Regions from separate parts of the Azospira sp. genome, predicted to be linked through region 1. Evidence: predicted binding sites of a transcription regulator. Region 1 holds the regulator's gene; the other holds the start of a gene.
What was found. Region 1 encodes sigma-54, which starts transcription at its own class of promoters, with help from an activator protein. Its sites were predicted from a motif close to TGGCACGCTTNCTGCTNA; they were not measured.
Positions count from the first base shown of each region.

Region 2: a site for sigma-54 is predicted at 4,044-4,061, ahead of adh (aldehyde dehydrogenase). Genes of this name have one in related genera too.

Region 1 is NZ_JAOTRW010000006.1:224,418-231,884, reverse strand. Features, by position in the region: gene OEL49_RS10845 (PsiF family protein) at 95-409, opposite strand; gene hprK (HPr(Ser) kinase/phosphatase) at 455-1,390, opposite strand; gene ptsN (PTS IIA-like nitrogen regulatory protein PtsN) at 1,359-1,844, opposite strand; gene hpf (ribosome hibernation-promoting factor, HPF/YfiA family) at 2,000-2,320, opposite strand; gene OEL49_RS10825 (RNA polymerase factor sigma-54) at 2,335-3,813, opposite strand; gene lptB (LPS export ABC transporter ATP-binding protein) at 3,880-4,626, opposite strand; gene recX (recombination regulator RecX) at 4,692-5,147, opposite strand; gene recA (recombinase RecA) at 5,144-6,166, opposite strand; gene OEL49_RS10805 (PAS domain S-box protein) at 6,303-7,467, shown strand, end outside.
Region 2 is NZ_JAOTRW010000004.1:335,011-342,477, reverse strand. Features, by position in the region: gene OEL49_RS07520 (efflux RND transporter periplasmic adaptor subunit) at 1-975, shown strand, start outside; gene OEL49_RS07515 (ABC transporter ATP-binding protein) at 1,011-1,775, shown strand; gene OEL49_RS07510 (sigma-54-dependent Fis family transcriptional regulator) at 1,883-3,823, opposite strand; gene adh (aldehyde dehydrogenase) at 4,124-5,644, shown strand; gene OEL49_RS07500 (protein adenylyltransferase SelO) at 5,747-7,258, shown strand.

The DNA.
Region 1 (7,467 bases):
AACGCCGGGGCAGGTGGAATGGGGCAGGCCATTCTGTCAAAAAAAATGCCAGCCTTCAATCGGCTGGCATTTTTGCGGGAAGTCCGCCCCTGGCTTACTTGGCAGCCTGGCTGTCGGCTTCGCACTTCTTGATGAAGGAGGCCTTGGCGGCACCGGCCAGCTTCTTCTCCGCGGCCTTGGACTGGCACTCCGCATTGGCGGCGGGAGCGTCGGCGGTCTTGCCGGAGAGGCAGGTCTTCATGAAGCCCTTGCGCTCGTCGCCCTTGAGGCCCTTCTCGCCGGCTTCCTTGTTGCAGTTCTTCATGCGCTCCTGCTGGGGCGTCGGCGCTTTGGCCGCGTCGGCGGCGCCGGCAACGGGAGCCAGGCCGATACAGGCCAGGGAACACAGGGCAAGCAGCATCTTTTTCATGGTGTCTCCGTCAGTGGTCAGGCAGGGCTTACCACTATGCGTTCGTCAAATATCGTCGTCAAGCAGCAGCTTCTGCTGCCGGGTGATGAATTCCTGCATGTTGTCGATGCCGCGCAGCTGCAGGATGCTGTTGCGCACCGCCGCCTCCAGCAGCACCGCCAGGTTGCGCCCGGCAGCCACCGGAATGACCACCTTGCGCACGGCCACGCCGAGGATCTCCTGGGTCTGGGCATCCAGGGGCAGGCGCGGCGCATCCACCCCGGCCACCGGCTTCTGCAGGTGCACGATCAGCTTGAGCTTCATTTTCCGCCGGGAGGCGGTCTCGCCGAAGATGGTGCGGATATTGAGCAGGCCCAGGCCCCGCACTTCGAGGAAGTCCCGCAGCATGCCAGGGCAACGGCCCTCGATGGTGGCGGGGGCGATGCGGGCCAGTTCCACCACGTCGTCGGCGACCAGGCCGTGGCCCCGGGAAATCAGTTCCAGGGCCAGTTCGGACTTGCCGACGCCGGAATCGCCGGTGATGAGGACGCCCATGCCCAGCACGTCCATGAAGACGCCATGCACCGACACCGTGTCCGCCAGGCGGCGGGAAAGGTAGATGCGCAGCAGGTCGATCACGGCCGAGCAGGGTTTGGCGGTGGTGAACAGGGGCGTGCCGGTGCTCTCGCAGCCCTCCAGCACGGCCGGCAGCACTTCCAGTCCCTCGGCGACGATGACGGCGGGGGGCTGGGCGGCGAAGATTTCGTTCATCTGCGCCTTGAGGCGCTCAGGATTGACCCGGCTCAGCCACTGGTACTCGGCGGCGCCGATGACCTGCAGGCGTTCCGGGTGGATCAGGTTGAGGTGGCCGACCACGTCGGCGCCGTAGTTGCCCCGCTCCCGGATCTCGATGGAGCGTTCGGCGCCCTGGGCCGCGACCCAGGTCAGGGACAGCTTGTCCTGGTGGTCCTCAAACAGCTGGCTGATGGAGATTTGCCGCATGGTTCCCCCAGTCGGTGAACAGGCGGTGGGCGTCGTCGGTGTTGTCGCAGGCGCCCAGGGCCTCGCGGAAGGCCCGGTCGGAGAAACGCTGGGCCAGCTCGGAAAGAATCTGCAGATGCTGCTCGGTGGCCTGTTCCGGCACCAGCAGCACGAACATCAGGCCGACAGGCTTGCCGTCGGGGGAATCGAAAGGCACCGGGGCGGACAGGCGCATGAAGGCGCCGGCGGCTTCCTTGAGCCCCTTGATGCGGCCGTGGGGAATGGCAACCCCCTGGCCCAGGCCGGTGGAACCGAGTTTTTCCCGGGCGAAGAGGCTGTCGAAAACCGTGGCCCGGGCGATGCCCAGGTTGTTCTCGAACAGCAGTCCGGCCTGCTCGAATGCCCGCTTCTTGCTGCTGGCTTCGAGGTCCAGCAGGATGTGGGCGGGAGGGAGGAGTTTGGCGATCAGATCCATGGGGCGGGAACCTTCCCCGAACAGCGGGATGGCGGCGGCAGGGCCGGTTGGAGACTGGGATTCAGGCAGGATACCTGGCGAAAAGTGGCGGGATCATAACGGAAAACGACCCCGCCGCCTATGCCTTTCGTCCCAGTCCCGGAGAGGGAATCAGATCACTCTTCGATGTGATTCTTGATGGTGTCGCGGTGGTGATCCTGGGCCTTCTGCTTGTACTTCTGCACCTGGCGGTCCAGCTTGTCGATCAGGGTGTCCACGGCGGCATACAGGTCGGCATCCTCGGCATCCACGTGGATGTCCTTGCCGGGCACGCGCACGGTGACTTCAGCCTTCTGCTTCAGCTTTTCCACGGTGAGGATGACGTTGACGTCGATGACGCTGTCGAAGTGACGCGTAACCCGCTCCAGCTTGGCAGTGACGTAGTCGCGGATCGCCGGGGTGACTTCCAGGTGATGTCCGGTGATGTGCAGGTTCATGGCTCGCTCCTTTTTTAGATGGACTTGCGTAGGTTGGCCGGCGAAATGTTGAGCGCTTCTCTGTATTTTGCAATGGTTCGACGCGCCACAACAATGCCTTGTTGGCCAAGAATTTCGGATATTTGACTGTCCGAAAGGGGTTTTCTGGGGTCTTCGGCCGCCACCAGCTGCTTGATCAGGGCCCGGATGGCGGTGGCCGAACAGGCGCCCCCCGTATCCGTGGCCACATGGCTGCCGAAGAAATACTTGAGTTCGAAAATGCCCCGGGGGGTGGCCATGTACTTCTGGGTCGTCACCCGGGAAACGGTGGATTCGTGCAGGCCCAGGGTTTCGGCGATTTCCCGCAGTACCAGGGGACGCATGGCCACCTCGCCGTGTTCGAAGAACTGGCGCTGGCGGTCCAGGATGGCCTGGGACACGCGCAGGATGGTGTCGAAACGCTGCTGCACGTTCTTGATCAGCCAGCGGGCCTCCTGCAGCTGGCCGGAGAGGCTGGAGCCGCGCTGCTTGGAGAGGATCTCGGCGTAGAGCCGGTTGATGCGCAGGCGCGGGTAGGCGTCCGGATTGATGCTGGCGGTCCACTGGTTGCGCACCTTCTTCACCACCACGTCCGGGGTGATGTAGCGGGCATCCAGGGGCGCGTACTGGGCGCCGGGCCGGGGGTTGAGGCTCTTCACCAGGTTGGTGACGGCGCGCAGGCGCTCGTCGTCGCAGCCCAGCAGCTTCTTCAGCTTGGTGAAGTCCCGGCCGGCCAGCAGTTCCAGGTGATGGCGCACCAGCTTCAGGGCCTGGTCCCGCACCTCGTCGGCCGGCAGGGCTTCCAGCTGCAGGGCCAGGCATTCGCCCGGAGTGCGGGCGCCGACACCGGTCGGGTCCAGGTGCTGCAGGTGGCGCAGGGCGATCTGCAGGTCGTCCAGGTCGATTTCCAGCTCTTCCGGCAGGGCTTCCTGCAGCTCCTCCAGGGGCTGGGTCAGGTAGCCGTCCTCGTCCAGAGCCTCGATCAGGAAGCTGACCAGCTGCCGGTCCCGCTCGGAGAGCTGCATCAGGCCCAGCTGCCAGTTGAGGTGGTCGCGCAGGGAGGTGTTGGCGGCCTGCACTTCCTGGAAGTCGGAATCCTCGTCCTCGTCGCGGGAGGCGGAAGGGTAGCTGCCTTCGGCAAACCAGTCCTCGCCTTCGCCCAGGCTGTCCCGGCTGTCGTCCCGGACTTCTTCGGGGCCGTGACTGTCGGCGCCTTCACCGGATTCGCCGCTATCGCCTTCCCGCGGGCCTTCGGCAGCAGCCTCGGCCGTACTGCCGGCGTATTCGCCTTCGCTCCCGCTGTAGGAGGGCTCGTAGTTCTCGTCCTCGCGCTCCAGCAGGGGGTTTTCCAGCAGATACTTCTCCAACTCCTGCTCCAGCTCGAGCGTCGACAGTTGCAGCAGCCGGATGGACTGCTGCAGCTGTGGCGTCAGGGCCAGGTGCTGCGAGAGTTTGAGTTGGAGGGTTGGTTTCATGGACCCGGGGCCGAAGGGGCCGGCGGCAATGAGCGGGTTGAGGGAAAGACTCGGAGACTGGGCTCGTCAGAGACGGAAGCTCTCGCCCAGATATACTTTTCGGACGTCTTCATTATAAACGATCTCATCCGGGCGGCCAGACGCCAGCACCCGGCCCTCATTGATGATGTAGGCCCGGTCGCAGATGCCCAGGGTCTCACGCACGTTGTGGTCGGTGATGAGCACGCCGATGCTGCGGTCCTTGAGGAAACGGATGATCTTCTGGATTTCCAGCACGGCGATGGGGTCCACGCCGGCGAAGGGCTCATCCAGCAGGATGAAACGGGGAGAGGTAGCCAGGGCCCGGGCGATTTCCACCCGGCGGCGCTCGCCACCGGACAGGGCGGCGGCATTGGAAGCGCGGATGTGGCCGATGTGCAGCTCTTCCAGCAGTTCCTCCAGGCGCAGGTCGATCTCGTGCTTGGGCAGCTTCTGCAGTTCCAGCACGGCGCGGATGTTCTCCTCCACGTTGAGCTTGCGGAAGACGGAAGCCTCCTGGGGCAGGTAGGAAATGCCCAGATGGGCCCGCTTGTGGATGGGGAAGTGGGTCACTTCCTGATTCTGCAGCTGGATGGAGCCGCCGTCGGAGGGCACCAGGCCGACGATCATGTAGAAACAGGTGGTCTTGCCGGCACCGTTGGGGCCCAGCAGGCCGACCACCTCACCGCTGCCCACCTCGAAGGACACGTCATGCACCACGGTGCGGGACTTGTAGCGCTTTTTCAGGTTGTTGGCGGAAAGCTTGGCGATGAGGTCGGGGTTCTGCTCGGACATGGGCTATCGGATTCTATGAATGCGGGGGCGTAAAGGCATTGTGCCAGAGGTGTCGCCCGGGGGTTCTACCAGTCGCTGCCGGACTCGTCGTCCCAGCCGCCCTGCAGCACCTGGCGGACGGTGGCGGCGGCAAAGCCGCGGCTGAGGAGGAAGCGGGTCTGTTTGGCCCGCTCGGCCAGATCGGCGGGCAGGGCGGCAAATTTCTTCTGCCACACTTGGCGCGCCCGTTCCAGCTCGCTGCCGCCCTGGGCCAGGGCCGCGGCGACGGTTTCCTCGGCCACGCCCTTCTGCCGTAGTTCCTGGGCCAGCCGGGCATCGCCGTAGCGGCGGGCGCGGATGGCGACCCTTTCACTGGCATAGCGGGCATCGGAAAGCTGGCGGCGGGCCGCCAGGTCGTCCAGCAGGGCCTCCAGCTCAGCCTCGGATTCTGCGTGGGGCGCCAGCTTGCGGGCCAGTTCGGCCCGGCTGTACTCCCGCCGCGCCAGCAGCCCCAGGGCCCGCTGGCGCAGGCTCGGGGTCATTCTCCGGCTGCGGCCGCCGGGGCGGGGTTGGCCACGCCCAGGGCTTCCCGGATCTTGCCTTCGATTTCCTGGGCAATGGCCGGGTTGGCCTTGAGGAATTCCCGGGAGTTGTCCTTGCCCTGGCCGATTTTCTCGCCCTTGTAGGAGTACCAGGCGCCGGACTTCTCGATCAGCTTGTTGGCCACCCCCAGTTCGATGATCTCGCCCTCGCGGGAGATGCCTTCGCCGTAGAGGATATCGAACAGGGCTTCGCGGAAGGGCGGGGAGACCTTGTTCTTCACCACCTTGACGCGGGTTTCGTTGCCGATCACCTCGTCACCCTTCTTGATGCCGCCGATACGGCGGATATCCAGGCGCACGGAGGCGTAGAACTTGAGCGCGTTGCCGCCGGTGGTGGTTTCCGGGGAACCGAACATCACCCCGATCTTCATGCGGATCTGGTTGATGAAGATGACCAGGGTGTTGGTCTTCTTGATGTTGGCGGTGAGCTTGCGCAGGGCCTGGCTCATCAGGCGGGCGTGCAGGCCCATCATGGAATCGCCCATCTCGCCTTCGATTTCGGCCTTGGGGGTGAGGGCGGCCACGGAGTCCACCACGATCACGTCCACACCGCCGGAACGCACCAGCATGTCGGCGATTTCCAGGGCCTGTTCGCCGTTGTCCGGCTGGGAGATGAGCAGCTCGCCGATGTTCACGCCCAGCTTCTGGGCGTACTGGGGATCGAGGGCGTGTTCCGCGTCGATGAAGGCGGCGGTGCCGCCCAGCTTCTGCATCTCGGCCACGACCTGCAGGGTCAGGGTGGTCTTGCCGGAGGATTCCGGACCGTAGATTTCCACCACCCGGCCCCGGGGCAGGCCGCCCACGCCGAGGGCCACGTCCAGGCCCAGGGAGCCGGTGGACACCACGTCCACGCCCTTGTCCACTTCGGTCTCGCCCATCTTCATGATGGCGCCCTTGCCGAACTGCTTTTCAATCTGCGCCAGTGCGGCGGTTAGTGCTTTGGCCTTGTTGTCGTCCATGACTGAATTCCCCAAAATCAAGCGGCTGATTATGGCACAAACCCTCCGGCCTACGCCAAGTTACCCGGACTACGTGTTATCCCCAGCATCAAAGGCCTTGGAACACCGCGGCAAAGCAGGGAAAATGGCGCAAATTATGCTAAAGCGATTATTGGCGCCCCCGGCCGCCGCTCCCCTCCCCGCTGCCCGCCTGCCCCTGCTCCCGGGGCTGCTGCTGGTGTTTGCCGCCTATCTGGCGGTGGCCCAGCTGACCATGGCCATCGGCACTGCCGGCCACGGCCTCTTCGTTCCCTTCTGGCCCCCCGCCGGCATTGCCCTGGCCGCCCTCGTCCTGGGTGGCGGCCGGCTGTGGCCGGCAGTGCTGCTGGCCACCCTGGGCAGCGCCCTCATCAGCGGCTTTGCTCCCCTCACCGGCTTGCTCATGGGCGCCGGCAACGCCCTCGGCGCCTGGGCCGGCTACCGTCTGCTGCGGGGCCCGCTGCAGTTCGATCCGCGCCTGGGCCGCCCCCAGGACGTGCTGCACCTGTGTTTCAGTGCCCCCGTGCTGGGCGGCGCCATCAGCGCCAGCCTGGGCGTCGGTGCTCTGAGCCTGGGCGGCAGCCTGGAGGCAGCCCAGCTGCTGCCCGCCTGGCGCGGCTGGTGGGTGGGCGACCTGGCCGGCACCCAGCTGCTGGCCCCCCTGCTGCTGGCCTGGCTGCAGCCCCGGGAAGGCCTGGACCAGGGCCGCTGGCGCCATCTGGCGGTGGCGGCGGTGGTCGCCGCCGCCCTCAGCAGCCTGTGGTTTTTCTCCGAGCGGGCCCCCGAATCCTTTGCCTACGCCGGCCTGCTGCTCCTGCTGACCCTGATCTGGATCGCCTTCAGCTGCGAATTGCGTCTGGTGACCCTGGCCCTGGCCACCACGGCCCTGACGGCCGCCGTCTTCGCTGCCCTGGGCACCGGCCCCTTCGCCAATATCGAGCCCCAGCTGGTGCAGGTGAAGCTGCAGGTGCTGATCGCCTCCCTCACCGCCGTGACCCTGGCCCTGGCCGCCGCCAACCGGCAGCGCCGCAGCGCCGAGGAGGACCGCAACCGGGCGGAGGAGCGCCTGGAACAGGTGCTGGACTCCCTCGACGACGTCATCTGGACCCTGGAGGCGGAGGAACGGCGTTTCTCCTTCGTCAGCGGCGCCACCCAGCGCCTCAGCGGTCATTCCGCCGCCGAGCTGTATGCAAACGCCATGCGCTGGGCCGACGACCTGCATCCGGCGGACCGGGAAGCCACCCTGGCCGCTTTCGAACGGCAGTTCGCGGGGGAAGCCGCCG
Region 2 (7,467 bases), on a different contig from region 1:
GTCACCCTGCTCAATGCGGCCGGCTACGTGGTGGCCAGCCGCAAGGCCTCCGTCGCCTCCAAGGCCACCGGCCGCCTGGAATGGCTGGGGGTGCTGGAAGGCAGCCGGGTCAAGGCCGGCGAGGTGCTGGCCCGGCTGGAGAACAAGGACGTGCAGGCCCAGGCCGACCAGGCCGGCGCCGGCGTGCTGTCGGCCCAGGCCGAACTGAAGGACGCCCGGGCCGCCCTGGAGCGGGCGAAGGACCTGGCCCAGAAGAAGTTCGTCTCCGGTTCCTCCCTGGATACGGCCCAGGCCCGCTTCGACAAGGCCGCCGCCGCCGTGGCGGTGGCCCAGGCCAATCTGCGGGCGGCCCAGGTGGGGGTGGAGCAGACCCTCATCCGCGCCCCCTTCGACGGCGTGGTGCTGACCAAGACCGCCAACATCGGCGACGTCATCACTCCCTTCTCCTCGGCCCTGGAAAGCAAGGGCGCGGTGGTGACCATGGCCGACATGGAGAGCCTGGAGGTGGAAGCCGACGTGGCCGAATCCAACCTGGCCAGGATCAAGGTGGGCCAGCCCTGCGAAATCCAGCTCGACGCCTTTCCCGAGTTGCGCTTCCGCGGCGAGGTGAGCCGCCTGGTGCCGACGGTGGACCGCTCCAAGGCCACGGTCATGACCAAGGTGCGCTTCGTGGACCGGGACGAGCGCATCCTGCCGGAAATGAGCGCCAAGGTGGCCTTCCTGGAAAAGCCCATGGGCGACGGTGAGCGCCAGCCCCTGGTGGCGGTGCACAAGGATGCCCTGGCGGCCGACGGCAAGTCCCTGTTCCTTATCGAGGATGGCAAGGCGAAGCGGGTGGCGGTGACGGTGGGGCGCCAGATCAACGATCTGCTGGAAGTGAGCGCTAACCCGGCGTTGCAGCCGGGAGCCAAAGTGGTGGCCCGTCCCGGCGAGCGCCTGGGGGACGGGGACCGGGTCAAGGTGGTGAGCAAGTGAGCGGCGCGGTGGACGGAAGCGCCGCCGCGGGCAGCGTGCTGAACGCTGTCGGCCATCAAGCCGGACTGGGTGCCGGGACAGGTGACACTGGCAGCGGCACCCCCGCGGCGCCCCTGATCGTCCTCGACAACCTTTCCAAGAGCTACCGCCGGGGCCAGCAGGTGGTGCCGGTGCTGGAGCGTATCAGCTTCGGCATCGCCGCCGGCGAATTCCTGGCCCTGATGGGGCCGTCCGGTTCCGGCAAGAGCACCCTGCTCAACCTCATCGCCGGCATCGACCGGCCCGACTCCGGCACCCTCAGCGTCGCCGGCCAGGACATCGCCGCCCTGGAAGAGGCCGAGCTGGCGGCCTGGCGGGCGGAAAACGTGGGCTTCATCTTCCAGTTCTACAACCTGATGCCGGTGCTGACCGCCCTGGAAAACGTGGAACTGCCCCTGCTGCTGAAAAACCTCGGCAAAGCCGAGCGGCGGGAGCGGGCCGAACTGGCCCTTTCCATGGTGGGCCTGGCGGACCGCATGGACCACACACCCAACGAGCTTTCCGGCGGCCAGCAGCAGCGGGTGGCCATCGCCCGGGCCCTCATCACCGACCCCACCCTGATCGTGGCCGACGAACCCACCGGCGACCTGGACCGGGAGTCAGCCGGCGACATCCTGCACCTCCTGCAGCGCCTCAACGACGAGCTGGGCAAAACCATCGTCATGGTCACCCACGACCAGCGGGCGGCGGAATCGGCCCACGCCATCATGCATCTGGAAAAGGGCGAACTCTCCGCCCGCCAGGAAATCCGTCCGCGCTGATCCCAGCACCGGGGCCTGCCCCGGGAGCCAATGAAAACGGGCCTGTCCGGCATGCCATGCCGCACAGGCCCGTCCTTATTGGGTGTCAGGCCGGCCGTCTTGGACGTTTACGAAACTTCCCCCGCGGCGCCGGCCTTCAGCTTGCGGTACAGGGTATTGCGGCTGATGCCCAGGCGCCGGGCCGCTTCCGACAGATTGCCCCGGGCCGCGGCCACGGCCCGCTGGATGGCCAGGCGGGAGACTTCCTGCAGCCGGTCCGGCGCCGGCTCCGCCATCGTCGCGGCGGCGTCGGCGGCAAGGGGGCGCTGCTGCAGTTCCTCCGCCAGGTCGTCCGGCAGGTGGGGCCAGTCGATGCATTCCTCGTCTGCCTCGAGCAGGGCGGTGGCGGTGCGCAGGGCGTTGGCCAGCTGGCGCAGGTTGCCCGGCCAGGCGTAGTCGGCGAAGGCCCTGGCCACCGCCGGAGTCAGGGCCAGGCTCCGCCCGGGGGCCATTTCCGCCAGCAGCCGCGCCACCAGGGCGGAAAAGTCGCTGCGCTCGCGCAGGGCCGGCAGGGTCAGGGTGAGACCGTTTAGGCGGTAATACAGGTCGGCGCGGAAGCGGCCCGCTTCCACCTCCTGGCGCAGGGGCCGGTGGGTGGCGCAGACCAGGGCGAAATCCACCGCCACCGGCCTGCCGCTGCCCAGGGGCGTCACCTGGCGTTCCTGCAGCACCCGCAGCAGACGGCTCTGCAGGTTGAGGGGCATGTCGCCGATCTCGTCCAGGAACAGGGTGCCGCCGTGGGCTTCGCGCAGGCGGCCGGGGCTGCCTTCCTTGCGGGCGCCGCTGAAGGCGCCGGGGGCGTAGCCGAAGAGTTCGGCCTCGATCAGGTTTTCCGGCAGGGCGGCGCAGTTCACCGCGACGAAGGGGCCTTTCCGGTGGGGGCTGCTGCGGTGGATGGCCTGGGCCAGCAGTTCCTTGCCGACCCCGGATTCGCCGTGGAGCAGGAGGGGAATGGGTTTGCCTGCCACCTTGCGGGCCTTGTCCAGAGCCGCTTTCAGCCGGGCATCGCCCGTATCCAGCGCGGCCAGGGCGTCCTGGGGCGGGGTGCTCGCCGCGGCAGTGCCGACGGGGATGGGCGCCTTGCCGGCGTGGATCTGCAGGAACAGCCTGCCGCCGCGCCGGGTGTTCACCAGCAGGGCCTGCTGGCCCTGGCGCCGGCCCCAGTCGAGCAGGTCCTCGCTGCGGCTGTCCAGCACCCGCTCCAGGGGCGTCGCCCCCAGGTCTGCCGGCTGCAGGCCGAGCATGGCCAGGGCGGCCCGGTTGGCGCCGACGATCCAGCCGTCTTCCGAGAGGGCCAGCACCCCTTCGGCCACGGTGCCGATGCCTTCGGCCCGGGGATGCAGGTGCAGGCGGATGTGGCGGCGGTGGCGGGAGAGCAGCAGCCGGTTTTCGATCATCTGGGCGGCGGTGCGCACCAGGCCCTGGGTGTGGGGGTGGTGGCTGCGGTGGTCGCCGGAGATGTCCAGGGCGCCGAGGAGCTTGCCGGACGGATCGAGGATGGGGGCGGCGGCGCAGGTGAGGAAGGTGTTGCGTTCGAGGAAGTGCTCGGCGCCGTGGATTTCCACCGCGGCGCCTTCGGCCAGGGCGGTGCCGATGGCGTTGGTGCCCCGGTGCTGCTCGTGCCAGGAGGCGCCGGGGGCCAGGGCCACCCGCTCGGCCTTGCCGAGGAAGTCCGGGTCCCCCAGGGCATGCACCAGCAGGCCCCGGTTGTCGGCCAGCACCACCATGCTGTGGGAGGCCTGGACCTGGGCGTAGAGGTATTCCATGACCGGCTCGGCGTGGGCGACGAATTCCTGGTGGCGCTCCAGGGCCTGGCGCAGGTGCTGTTCGGAGAGGCGCGGCGTTTCCGGGTTGCGCCCCACCGGCTCCAGGCCGGCGCCGCGGCTGCGGTGCCAGGAGCGCAGCAGGCGCTCGTCCACCAGGCCGGGGGGAAGCTCGCCCTGCTCGAGAAACAGGCGTCGGGCCTGGCGCAGCAAGGGAGCGCCAGCCCGCGGGTGCGGATGGTTCATCAATGTCTCCTTCGCTCCGGCCTCTGACGGGTCGGATGGTGTGGTCCGGCGAGTATAGCCCTCTGTTTCCCCGGTGCAATGCTTTCCCCGGAAGTGTCCGGCCGGGTGTGTCATTTTGGTACAGCTGTGCCGGGACGGGACGTGCCACGGGGCGGCGACCGCCGCCGGCGGCAGAGGGCGGTGCCATAGGAATCAATGGCTTGGGCTTGGGTGGCGGCGTTGGCACGGCCCTTGATAAGGAGAAGCCGGGCTCCCTTTATGGAGCCTTGTTCGATCCCCATAAAAACGGAAGGAGACACCATGCTTTACGCGACCCCCGGCAGCGCCGGCGCCAAACACCAGTACAAGGCCCGCTACGACAACTTCATCGGCGGCAAGTGGGTGGCCCCGGTCAAGGGCCAGTACTTCGACGTCATCACCCCCATCACCGGCAAGCCCTACACCCAGGCCGCCCAATCCGGCGCCGAGGACATCGAGCTGGCCCTGGACGCCGCCCACGCCGCCGCCGACAAGTGGGGCAAGACCTCCGCCACCGAACGCTCCAACATCCTGCTGAAGATCGCCGACCGCATCGAGGCCAACCTGGAAATGCTGGCCTACGTGGAGACGGTGGATAACGGCAAGGCCATCCGCGAAACCCTCAACGCCGACATTCCCCTGGCCGCCGACCACTTCCGCTACTTCGCCGGCTGTCTGCGTTCCCAGGAAGGCTCCATCAGCGAGATCGACGAGAACACCATCGCCTACCACTTCCACGAACCCCTCGGCGTGGTGGGCCAGATCATCCCGTGGAACTTCCCCATCCTGATGGCCGCCTGGAAGCTGGCCCCGGCCCTGGGCGCCGGCAACTGCGTGGTCTTGAAGCCCGCCGAATCCACCCCCATCAGCATCCTGGTGCTGGCCGAGCTGATCGCCGACCTGCTGCCCCCGGGCGTACTCAACATCGTCAACGGCTACGGCCGCGATGCCGGCATGGCCCTGGCTTCCAGCAAGCGCATCGCCAAGATCGCCTTCACCGGCTCCACCGCCACCGGCCGGGTCATCGCCCAGGCCGCCGCCAACAGCCTCATTCCCGCCACCCTGGAACTGGGCGGCAAGTCCCCCAACATCTTCTTCGCCGACGTGGCCGCCGCCGACGACGACTTCTTCGACAAGGCCATCGAAGGCCTGGTGCTGTTCGCCTTCAACCAGGGCGAAGTGTGCACCTGCCCCAGCCGGGCCCTGATCCACGAATCCATCTACGACCACTTCATGGAACGGGTGCTGGCCCGGGTCAAGGCCATCAAGCAGGGCAGTCCCCTGGACACCGACTCCATGATGGGCGCTCAGGCCTCCCAGATGCAGATGGACAAGATCATGTCCTACCTGGCCATCGGCAAGGAAGAGGGCGCCCAATGCCTGGTGGGCGGCGATCGGGCCCGCCTCGGCGGCGAACTGGCCGAGGGCTATTACATCCAGCCGACCCTGTTCAAGGGCCACAACAAGATGCGCATCTTCCAGGAGGAAATCTTCGGCCCGGTGCTGGCCGTGACCACCTTCAAGACCGAAGCCGAAGCCCTGGAAATCGCCAACGACACCCCCTACGGCCTTGGCGCCGGGGTGTGGAGCCGGGATGGCAACACCGCCTACCGCATGGGCCGCGGCATCAAGGCCGGCCGGGTGTGGACCAACTGCTACCACGCCTACCCGGCCCACGCCACCTTCGGCGGCTACAAGGAATCGGGCATTGGCCGCGAGACCCACAAGATGATGCTGGACCACTACCAGCAGACCAAGAACCTGCTGGTGAGCTACAGCCCCAAGGCGTTGGGCTTCTTCTAAAACGTCTCCTCCCTTGGCAGGGGCGCGGCCGGTGCGGGCTGCGCCCCTTTTTTTATGGTGCGGCCGGGCGAACTTTCCCGCCGGGCACCGTTCTACTCAGGCATGTCCGCCCCTACCGCCCCCGCCTTCACCTTCCCCTTCGATAACAGCTACGCCCGGGACCTGCCCGGCTTCGCCGTGCCCTGGCAGCCTGCCACCGTTCCGGCCCCCCGGCTGCTGCACTTCAACCCCGGCCTGGCCCGGGAACTGGGCCTGCCCCTGGCGGAGGCCACGCCGGATCAGCTGGCCGCCCTGTTCTCCGGCAACGCCCTGCCGGAGGGCGCCAGCCCCATCGCCCAGGCCTACGCCGGCCACCAGTTCGGCCAGTTCTCGCCCCAGCTGGGCGATGGCCGGGCCCTTTTGCTGGGGGAGGTGATCGACGGCCAGGGCCGGCGCCGCGACATCGCCTTCAAGGGCTCGGGTCGAACCCCCTTCTCCCGCAGCGGCGACGGCAAGGCCGCCGTGGGCCCCATGCTGCGGGAGGTGCTGACCGGCGAAGCCATGCACGCCCTGGGCATTCCCAGCACCCGGGCCTTGGCCGTGGTGGCCACCGGCGAGCCGGTGCGGCGGCAGCGTCCCCTGCCCGGCGCCGTCCTCACCCGGGTGGCGGACAGCCATCTGCGGGTCGGCACCTTCCAGTTCTTCGCCGCCCACGCCGGCCCGGCCCAGGTGCGGCAACTGGCCGACTACACCATCGCCCGCCATTACCCGGAACTGGTCGGGGCGGAGAATGGGTATCTGGAATTGCTGCGGGCCGTGGCCGAGCGCCAGGCCGCCCTGGTGGCCCGGTGGATGGCGGTGGGCTTCATCCACGGCGTCATGAACACGGACAACATGAGTCTCGCCGGCGAAACCATCGACTACGGCCCCTGCGCCTTCATGGAGGCCTACGACCCGGGGGCCGTGTTCAGCTCCATCGACCGCCAGGGTCGCTATGCCTACGGCCGGCAGCCGGAGATCGCCGCCTGGAACCTGGCCCGCTTCGCCGAGACTCTGTTGCCCCTCATCGATGCCGATATGGAACGGGCCGTGGCGCGGGCCACGGCCATCATCGAAGCCTTCCCCGCCCGCTACCAAGAGCATTGGCTGGCCGCTTTGAAAGCCAAGCTGGGCCTGCCCGATGGCGGGGCTGAGGCCGAGGCCCTGGGCGGCGACTGGCTGGCCCTGCTGCAGGCCCAGTCCGTGGATTTCACCCTGGCCTGGCGTTATCTGGGAGAAGCGGCCGAAGGCCGGGAGGAGCGGCTAAGAACGCTGTTCGCCGATGGCGCCGCCCTCGCCGCCTGGCTGCAACGCTGGCGCCGGCAGTGCACCGCCGCCGACGGGGAGGGGGACAACGCCCGCGTGGCCGGGGCCGCCCGGGCCGCCGCCATGGCCCGGCACAACCCCTGGCTCATTCCCCGCAACCACCAGGTGGAAGCAGCCCTCGATGCCGCCGAGCAGGGCGATCTCGCACCCTTCCACCATTTGCTCGGCGCCCTGGCCGAGCCCTACCGGGAACAGCCCCGCTACGCCGACCTAGCCGAACCGGCACCCCGGGAATTCATGCGGACGTTTCAGACGTTTTGCGGGACGTGATCCCTGGTTTTGGGTTGATGGCTTCTGGTGATGGCGATTCAACTTTTTCTGCCATCACGGTGGGGTCCCAATACTCCCGAATAGACAGCAAAGGCGGTTAAGCATCCCCCGAGCGCCAGGAGCACAGCAGCATCCCAATCCTGTGAGATTTTTCCATGCAGTAGAAATGACCACAGAAAGTCCCGAATATCCTTGCGTCGGACAAAGGA